DNA from 3 places in the Erwinia sorbitola genome. Region 3 is predicted to be linked to each of the others. Evidence: predicted binding sites of a transcription regulator. Region 3 holds the regulator's gene; each other region holds the start of a gene.
What was found. The regulator CRP, encoded in region 3, controls carbon source genes, mostly activating them, when cyclic AMP is high. The targets are predictions, from matches to a motif close to ATGTGANNNNNNTCACAT.
Positions count from the first base shown of each region.

Region 1 (3,132 bases), 680 kb from region 3:
CACCATTGAAACCTCGCGTTCTGATATGGAACTGCTGGAGTCGTTTGAGGAGTTCGAATACCCGAATGAAATCGGTCCCGGCGTATATGACATTCACTCGCCAAACGTTCCGAGCGTGGAGTGGATGGAAGCGCTGCTGTTGAAAGCGGCAAAACGTATCCCGACTGAGCGTCTGTGGGTGAATCCAGACTGCGGTCTGAAAACGCGCGGCTGGCCGGAAACTCGCCAGGCGCTGGCGAATATGGTTAAAGCGGCGCAGAACCTGCGCAACGCACAAAAAGCATAATTCTCTGTGTTGTTGATGTAATTGTGTAGTGCTTATTAGGGGTGCCTGGCACCCCTTTTTTTATGCTTTTGGCGCAACGCCATACTGTTTAAACCATGCCAGCATTCGCTGCCAGCCATCCCGGGCCGACTCAGCGTGATAGCTTGGGCGATAGTCGGCATTAAAGGCATGCCCGGCATCGGGATAAACAATAATTTCCGCGTCGGCATTCGCCGCCCGCAGGGCATGACGCATGGTCTCCACGCTATCCAGCGGGATGCTCTCATCCTTACCGCCGTAGAGGCCCAGAACGGGTGAATTAAGATCCACCGCAATATCCACCGGCTGCTTCTGCTGCTTCATGGTTTTTTCACCCACCAGTTTGCCATACCAGGCAACGGCGGCTTTCAGCTGCGGATTGTGCGCGGCATACAGCCAGGTAATCCGCCCGCCCCAGCAAAAACCGGTGGCAGCCATATTGCGCATATCACCGCCGTGACGCGCGGCCCAGTTAGCCACGTGGTCAAGATCGGCCAGTACCTGACTGTCCGGCACCTGGCTCACCAGTTCCTTAAAAAGAGTGGGGATATCGGTATAATCAGCAGGATCGCCCTGACGGAAGTAAAGCTCAGGTGCCACCGCCAGATAGCCTTCAGCGGCAAGGCGACGGCAGATATCGCGGATATGTTCATGAACCCCAAAAATCTCCTGAATCACCAGCACTACCGGCAACAGCCCCTCAGCATGGCGTGGTTTAGCATGGAAGGCAGGCATATTCTCACCCTGGGTGGGAATCGAGGTTTCACCCGACAGAATATCTGCGCTCTCAGTCGTTATCGTAGTCGCTGCGGTGGGAAGCGTCGCGGGCGCAAAGCCTTTATTGCTCAATTCTTGCGTCGTGTTATCGTCGGTTTTCATTCTCTTCTCCCTCTTCTCCGTGCATGCGCATAGACGATCGGCATTCAGGTTTTAACTATAGCCAGGAATGCGATGGGGCAGGCGTCGCCTCAGGATCTCATAACACCAGATAAGCCTGAACCACAGAGCCTGGGGTGTGAAAGTGACCAGAATACATATGATAATGTGACGAATGTCACTGTTACTAATGTAATTAATGCAACTTTCATTTGTATTGTCGATGTTAATCACATAAAAATTCCGCTGACTTGCTTACTATAATAGTGAGTTAACTATCCCCCGTTTCCCGTTACAGGAGTTTGAAATGGCACAGTCTGATGTTTTTCACCTTGGCTTAACGAAAGCTGATCTTCAGGGCGCCACGCTGGCGATCGTGCCGGGCGATCCGGAGCGCGTGAAGAAAATTGCCGCCCTGATGGACAATCCGGTTCATCTGGCTTCGCACCGTGAATTTACCACCTGGCGTGCCGAATTATCCGGTAAATCAGTGATAGTCTGCTCAACCGGCATCGGTGGCCCGTCCACGTCTATTGCCGTCGAAGAGCTGGCGCAGCTGGGCGTGCGTACTTTCCTGCGCGTCGGCACCACCGGAGCCATCCAGCCGAACATCAACGTCGGTGACGTGCTGGTCACTACGGGTTCTGTGCGCCTTGATGGTGCCAGCCTGCACTTTGCTCCGCTGGAGTTCCCTGCTGTGGCTGACTTTACCTGTACCACTGCGCTGGTTGAGGCGGCTAAAGCGGCGGGAGCCACCACCCATATTGGTGTTACCGCTTCGTCGGATACCTTCTACCCGGGCCAGGAGCGTTACGACACCTTCTCCGGACGTGTGGTCAGCCGCTTCCAGAACTCGATGAAAGAGTGGCAGCAGATGGGCGTGCTGAACTATGAGATGGAATCAGCCACGCTGCTTACCATGTGTGCCAGCCAGGGGCTGCGTGCCGGGATGGTAGCCGGAGTGATTGTGAACCGTACCCAGCAGGAAATCCCTGATGCGGAAACCATGAAACGCACCGAAAGCGATGCGGTGAAGATCGTTGTCGATGCTGCCCGTCGTCTGATCTAAGCTTTCTTACTCTGTCGGCCGTGCTCACGCGCGGCCTGCAACCCCCTTCATCCGCTGTCATTAAATTCAGATCCTCCGCGACAATTCTCACAGTGCCTTTCACTTCGTAATTTTTTATCTGGACATTCATACAGTGCGCCTCTATTTTTGCCCTGTTAAGCCCTTCATACTTCAAGCTGCTTGGGTGTTGGCTGCGCTCACTCATCCTGGTCACATAGTTTTTCTATGCTCCCGGGGATTCACTCGCTTGCCGCCTACAAGCAACTCGAATTATTTTGGGTATAGGGTTTGATCAGGAGAAGCAGGGTGGATGCAACAGTCATATACGGCGTAGGTTCTGGTCTGGTCGGTTTACTGGCGGGGTGGTTAATCGCAGGGATCCGCAGCCAGCAGCAGCTGGCAAATGGTGAAACTGAACGGCGTCTGCTTCAGCAGTCGGTAGAGCAGGCCGGATCTGAGCGTCAGCGCCAGCAGCAGCAGCTTGATGCGCTACTCCTCACGCAAAAACAGAATGAGCAGGAGCTGCGCCAGCTGCATGGTTCGCTGGCGGCGGCCGGAGAGAAGCTTCATCATCTTGATCACTGGCGCAGTGAAACCGAGCAGTTAACGCGCGAGCTGCGTAATCAGCTGGAGATCAATGCCTCGCAGGAGGCCGAACTGCGCGAGGTCACCATCCGTCTTGAAGAGACGCGCATGGCGGCGGAAGAGAAGCAGCGGCTGCTGGTCAACAGTGAACAGCGTCTTAACGCGCAGTTTGAAAATCTGGCAAACCGTATTTTTGAAAACAGCGGCCGCAGGGTGGATGAGCAAAACCGTCAAAGCCTGCACGGCCTGATCACCCCGCTGCGTGAACAGCTGGAGGGATTCCGTCGTCAGGTTCAGG
Region 1 covers NZ_CP046509.1:4,403,095-4,406,226, reverse strand. Annotated here, with positions in the region: gene metE (5-methyltetrahydropteroyltriglutamate--homocysteine S-methyltransferase) at 1-286, shown strand, start outside; gene GN242_RS19955 (dienelactone hydrolase family protein) at 347-1,183, opposite strand; gene udp (uridine phosphorylase) at 1,488-2,249, shown strand; gene rmuC (DNA recombination protein RmuC) at 2,556-3,132, shown strand, end outside.
Region 1: udp (uridine phosphorylase) is a predicted target of CRP. The motif match lies at 1,347-1,364, and genes of this name have one in related genera.

Region 2 (3,132 bases), 690 kb from region 3:
TATCGACAATCAGATAGAGTTTGTAGAGGTTGAGCACGGAAAATCCGTAATCCATCGCCAGTTTCGCCGCCTTGCTGCCCAGCCCTTTTCCCTGATGGCTGGGGGCAATAATGATCTGAAACTCTGCGCGGCGATGGATATGATTGATCTCCACCAGTTCAACCAGCCCGGCGTTACATCCATCGTGTTCCACCATAAAGCGGCGTTCGCTCTGGTCGTGGATATGCTTGTCGTAAAGATCGGACAGCTCCACAAATGCCTCATACGGCTCTTCAAACCAGTAGCGCATCACGCTGGCATTATTATCCAGCTGGTGGACAAACCGCAGATCTTCACGCTCCAGCGGGCGCAGTTTTACGCTGTTATCAACATACCTGGCAGACATAAAAATTCCTTTTAGCAAAAGCAACATTGCCCGGAGAGTATAACGGTTTATCACGGCCAAAAAAAACGCGCCCTGAGGCGCGTTAAGTCAGTATTGGATGATACGGTCAATCAGAAGTTGTAACCGACAACCAGGTAGTAACCGAAACCATTAGATTTCACGTTAAAGTTACCTTTACCGAAGTTCAGCTCGGTGCCGTCGTTCCACTGGCCGCCGTTGTGGAAGTAACGCGCCACAAACGAGTAGTGCCAGTGGTCGTAGCCCAGCGCAAGAATGTGGCTGGAAGCAATAGAGTTACTGGTGCGCTGGTGGTTTGGATCGTCACCGAGGTCGGAGCCCCAGTCAAAGTTGGTGAACCCGATATAGGTCAGGTTGCCGCCCCACAGCTGGGTCAGTGGTACAAAGTATTTCACCTTGAAGCGGTAGCCATCCCAGCTATCTTCATTTGCTGCACCGTAGTTTTCCCACTGGTGTTTCGCATATACGTTCAGTGACAGGCCAATATCGGAATGGGTGTCGATATCGGTACCCAGACCCATGTACCAGGTATTCTGGCGGCTCGCCTTATTGTCGCCCATATCGTAGATATAGTTGTTGGCGAAATACCACTCTTTAAACGGACCAAAACCAAGGTTAGTGCCGGTCAGTTTATCAATAGAGAAGCGCGGTTCGATCTCCATAAAGAACGGAGAACCATCGTCCCATGCGCCGACATCGTTGCCATTACCGACGCCGAACACTTTTGGCACATCGATATAGCCATAAAAATCAAACCAGTCTTTTTTGGCAAAGGCTTCGTATTCAAGATACAGGTCGTTATTCAGCTGCGGCCCGAAACGGGTATGGTAGCTTCCCACTACGTTAACACTCTGATGCCACCAGTCGGAAAGGTATTCCGGGTTGCTCTCTTCAGCCATTGAAACATTGGTATAAGAAAGTGCTGCCAGTGCGCCAGCCATCATAATTTTATATTTCATTTTTTATTACCACATGCTCTGAGACCTTGCTCAACAGCCAGCGCGCTGGAGGGGTCAGGTTATCTAAGGGCGACAAATGGGTGATTATTGATAGGAAGAAAGCACCCGCCATGAATACTGCGGCAGTGTGCCGCTAACAGGTCATTAGGAAATAGAGATTGCTCACACTTGTCAAATTCTGTTTCATTTCAATTCAGCTAAAGTGTGATGTAAGTCACAAATAATCACCCGTGCCGGGAACTTTCTCAATAATTGCGGTTTTCTGCGCCTGAAAACCTAAGTAAACGGTTGCCTGCGATAAGATGGCCTGTTCAGAGGAAAATCGGTCATTCATAACGCTACCCGTGCACGCTCGCAGTCTGCTTTAAATATAAGAATTTCTTATAAAAAAGAGCGTCGCTGCGGGGGTTTTAGTTGCATCCATCCCCGAGTTGCGCCAGCGTTTTTTGGTCGGATTTTTCCGCCTGCTGCGCCAGACGGGGAAAATCATCATAGCTGTACATCAGTGAAGGGGCGGGCAGGTTAGCCATATGATTACCCTGCCAAATCTCCAGGCGGCCAAAGTGCGAAAGGGGCTGATGGCCAAAATGATCGGGCAGCGTCAGCCAAAGTTCTGGCAGCGTATCTGCCGGACGAGAGGGTAAACGCCTGTCGCTGACGCTGTAGTTGCGTAGCCTGACCAGAAACTTATCCGGCACACGGCAGTGGCTGTTCCACCATGTGCCATCCACCATATCAAAATGGAAACGTGTGGCCTGCGGGCTGACCGCCTGTAGCTGTGCCAGCGCCTGTGGGATCATTTGTGCCATCGAATGCTGATACTGACGCAGTGACGACCCCCCGCCATTATTCAGCAGGTCGGTGGCTATACGTGCGCCGATCAGATTGGAATAAAGATCTTCCGGTGAAAACGCAGAAATAGCTTCTGAGTAACCGGGAACAGACTGGAAACCATACCACTGGGCGACTTCATGCCAGGTAGCGATCTGAAACGCGAGATGTGCAGCCAGACTGACGGACAGCTGGTATCGAGCCAGTTCACTTTTTGGTGGGGAGAACCGCCATAGCCGGATGATTCGCTGCCCCAGCTCATCGTCCAACTTTATCGTGGCGGGTTGACCCAGCTGCGGCAAAATTTGATTGAATAACCACAGAGTGTTGTCCGCGGTATCGCGCACGTGGGCGAGGTCAATAAAGCCGCCTCGTCGCGTGTAGACAATGCCATCATGTTCGCTGTTGATCCCACTCAGGGTAGAGAGGATGCTGATCCAGCTGTCATTGTAGTGATGCTTCCCGGTATCATCCGGCGCGACGATATTGCCTAACTTAAATAACGGAACCGGAATACCAATAAGTTTTGCACGCACGTCATAGCCAAAGGCGCAGCACGGGCGCAGACCATTTGGCGCTGAGAGTTTAGAAATTGTTGGCCATACGCGTAACGCCTGCGTTGCCGGGTGCTCTAAATCTCCCGTCGTCATCGGCTTAAATGGCTTTGGTGAAATATGGCAGGCATTCAGCAGCAGGCTTAACAGCACCATGCACTTTTTCATCAGAAGGCTTCTCCTATCTGAAAGTAAAAGCCTGAGCTCCTCTCACCGACACCATAGTCAAAGCGCAGATTCATTCTTTTTTTAATCTCAAAACGGTAGCCTACGCCCACCGAAGGCAGCCAGCGTCCATCTATCACTTCACTCGGGCGAGAGGACATACTGCCAGCGCCGACCCAGGCAACCACACCGTGCCTCCAGCTCAGTTTTTTACGTAATT
Region 2 covers NZ_CP046509.1:1,072,152-1,075,283, forward strand. Annotated here, with positions in the region: gene speG (spermidine N1-acetyltransferase) at 1-385, opposite strand, end outside; gene GN242_RS04815 (nucleoside-specific channel-forming protein Tsx) at 496-1,362, opposite strand; gene GN242_RS04820 (DUF4056 domain-containing protein) at 1,773-2,915, opposite strand; gene GN242_RS04825 (BamA/TamA family outer membrane protein) at 2,915-3,132, opposite strand, start outside.
Region 2: GN242_RS04815 (nucleoside-specific channel-forming protein Tsx) is a predicted target of CRP. The motif match lies at 1,565-1,582, and genes of this name have one in related genera.

Region 3 (3,132 bases):
GCATCACCGCATAACGCGCGGCAGTGCGCAGGGCTGAAGATTTTAACGACAGGTAATTTTTCAACGCAGGAAGCAGCGGCAGGCGGCGCTGGCGATCGGCCATCAGGTCACGGCGGTACAGTGGACGCTGGGTACGCAGCACGCGGGCGATGCGGCTGAAGTGGTAGTAGCAGAAGTGGCCGACCGGATTATCCGGATGCTGACGGGAGATCTTCTCCAGTGCCTGAAGCTGTTTCTCCATGGTGAAACGCTCTGGAAAACGGTGGTAGAGAATGTCGTCGGCCAGCACGCGCAGGCGGGCGGCGATGGTTTGCGCATTCCAGCGGATCACCGCCTCGGCGTGGCTCTGCTCCACCAGCTTCTGCACCTCCTCCGGCTGATGCAGGCTGACCGCTATATGCTCCTGTAAATCAAGCGCCACCTGAAATGCCCGTGTCAGACGCTGGTAGTGGCTATCGCGGCTGGCCGAAAGCATATGCATCTGTTGGTAGCAGGTATTAATCAGATCGACGGCTTTTTGCTGGCGCGCCAGCAGCGGTGGCAAGGCAGTTTGCGGGTCGGTAAGCCGGGTAAGCAGGCTATATTTGGCTTCGCAATAGTCGGCAAGTTCCCGATACAGCAGGCTGAGTGTTTCACGCATCGGCTGCTCTTTCCACAGCCTGAACCAGAACCAGTTAAAAGCGCCGTACCAGACAGTGCCAAGAATATAGAGCAGCGGCGGCTGCCACATTGGCATGCGTCCGGCCAGGCTGAGGGTGAAGATAGCGGCAATCAGCGATGCGGGAAGCAGACGTGCGTGCAGCGGGCTGATCTCACCGGTGACGCCAAGCAGTAGCGCCATCACCAGCAGGATCAGCGGTAGGGGAACCCCTTCGGCACCAGCGTATTGAATCAAAAAGCTGCTGAAGGCAAACAGGCAGCCTCCGACGATCAGGCGTTTAAAGAAACGCTTGTGCGGGGTATCAAGACCAGCATTGTTACAGCAGGCAGGAACTAAAGAGAACAGCAGGCCGTTTTGCAGATGGCCGAGCATCCAGCCGATCGCCACAGGTAAACAGAGCACCAGCGTCTGCCTGAGTGCATAGTTCACTTCGGGATGATAGATGATTCTCCGCCACATGAGCCACACCAAATAAAAACGGCGCGACAGGGGGTCGCGCCGTGGGTTCAGAGCCGGTTAACGTGTGCCGTAAACAACGATGGTTTTACCATGTGCGGAGATCAGGTTCTGATCTTCCAGCATTTTCAGAATACGACCTACGGTTTCACGGGAGCAGCCGACGATCTGGCCGATCTCCTGACGGGTGATTTTAATCTGCATACCATCCGGGTGAGTCATGGCATCCGGTTGTTTCGCCAGATTCAGTAACGTCTGGGCGATGCGTCCGGTCACATCAAGGAAAGCTAAGTTACCCACTTTCTCTGAGGTGACTTGCAGGCGACGCGCCATCTGTGAAGACAGGCGCATCAGAATGTCAGGATTCACCTGAATCAACTGACGGAATTTTTTATAGGAAATTTCAGCCACTTCACAGGCTGTTTTCGCACGTACCCACGCACTACGCTCCTGCCCCTCTTCAAAGAGACCCAGTTCGCCAATAAAGTCGCCCTGGTTGAGGTAGGAGAGGATCATCTCTTTGCCTTCTTCATCCTTGATTAACACCGCTACCGATCCTTTAACGATATAGTAGAGGGTTTCCGCCTTCTCACCCTGATGAATCAGAGTGCTTTTGGATGGATATTTGTGAATATGGCAATGAGACAGGAACCATTCGAGAGTAGGGTCTGTTTGCGGTTTGCCGAGAACCATTCGCTGTTATCCTCTGTTGTAATCGTGCCTAAATATACCCTTCATCTACGAGTGACAGAGGCGTTGCCGCCGAACTGCTGCGCGAGGAGGCTGGATATACAGGGCTAAATCCCTGCCAGGCGTTGAAATAGTCAAGCGTTCCCATAGGAAATTTGTACGGGCCTCTGTTAGGAGCATGGCTCGAGCTGTCGTCCCGTTTTTACTGTGCATTCTCATGCCAGTAAAATATTGCAGCCTCGTTTGTAGCACAGCTTTACAAGACTGTCTTCTGTTGTCTCGCTTCAGCATAGTTGTAAAACGGCGGCGTTGCCGTTTTTGTTAGCGCAGCGTACTCTTTCTGCACTGGTTCAATGAGAGGATTTTGCGATGCATGCACGAGTTAAGTGGGTTGAAGGAATGACGTTTTTGGGAGAATCCTCCTCAGGCCATCAGATTCTGATGGATGGAAATGCAGGGGATAAAGCTCCCAGCCCGATGGAAATGGTGCTGATGGCGGCCGGGGGCTGTAGTGCTATCGACGTGGTGTCTATTTTGCAGAAAGGCCGTAACGATGTCGCCGACTGTGAGGTTAAACTGACGTCAGAACGCCGTGAAGAGGCTCCACGCATTTTCACCCATATCAACCTGCACTTTATTGTCAGCGGCAAGGCTCTGGGCGATAAAGCGGTATCACGTGCGGTCGATCTCTCCGCAGAGAAATATTGCTCAGTGGCGATTATGCTGGGGAAAAGCGTGGAGATCACCCACAGCTATGAAGTGATAGAGCTGACCTGATAGTGATGATTTAATCCAATCGGCGGTCTTATCAGGCCGCCCGAAACTGATGCAGCTTGCCGTGATCTTCCCCTCCCTGTTTCGATTTGTCCCCTTTGATAGCCAATTTTCTGCACATCATGCGGAACGGTAACTACCCGCATTTCACGCCACAGCGAGTGGATGACTCCAGCAGTATATTTTTCCTTGTTTTGCTTTCTTTCTTGCTGGCCTGCGGGCTGGTTAAACGAACGTCCGGGTTGTCTGGTTTGTGGTCTTAACCTTGCAACCAATCAAGGAGCACTGATGAATACTGAGAGTTTAATTCACGATGTCACATCAAAGGTACTGCAATGGCGGCGTCATATTCACGCAAACGCTGAACTCTCTTTTCATGAGCAGGGAACGGCAGATTATGTTGCCGCTGAACTGGCAAAGTTTGGCCCGTTAACCCTCACCCGGCCGACGCCAAATAGCGTGCTGGCAGAGCTTGCCGGGCCGCATGGCGACCGCTGTATTGCTTTACGTGCAGATATGGATGCCTTACCCATTGAAGAGTTGAACCAGGA
Region 3 covers NZ_CP046509.1:381,727-384,858, forward strand. Annotated here, with positions in the region: gene GN242_RS01620 (YccS/YhfK family putative transporter) at 1-1,120, opposite strand, end outside; gene crp (cAMP-activated global transcriptional regulator CRP) at 1,178-1,810, opposite strand; gene GN242_RS01630 (OsmC family protein) at 2,177-2,584, shown strand; gene GN242_RS01635 (amidohydrolase) at 2,870-3,132, shown strand, end outside.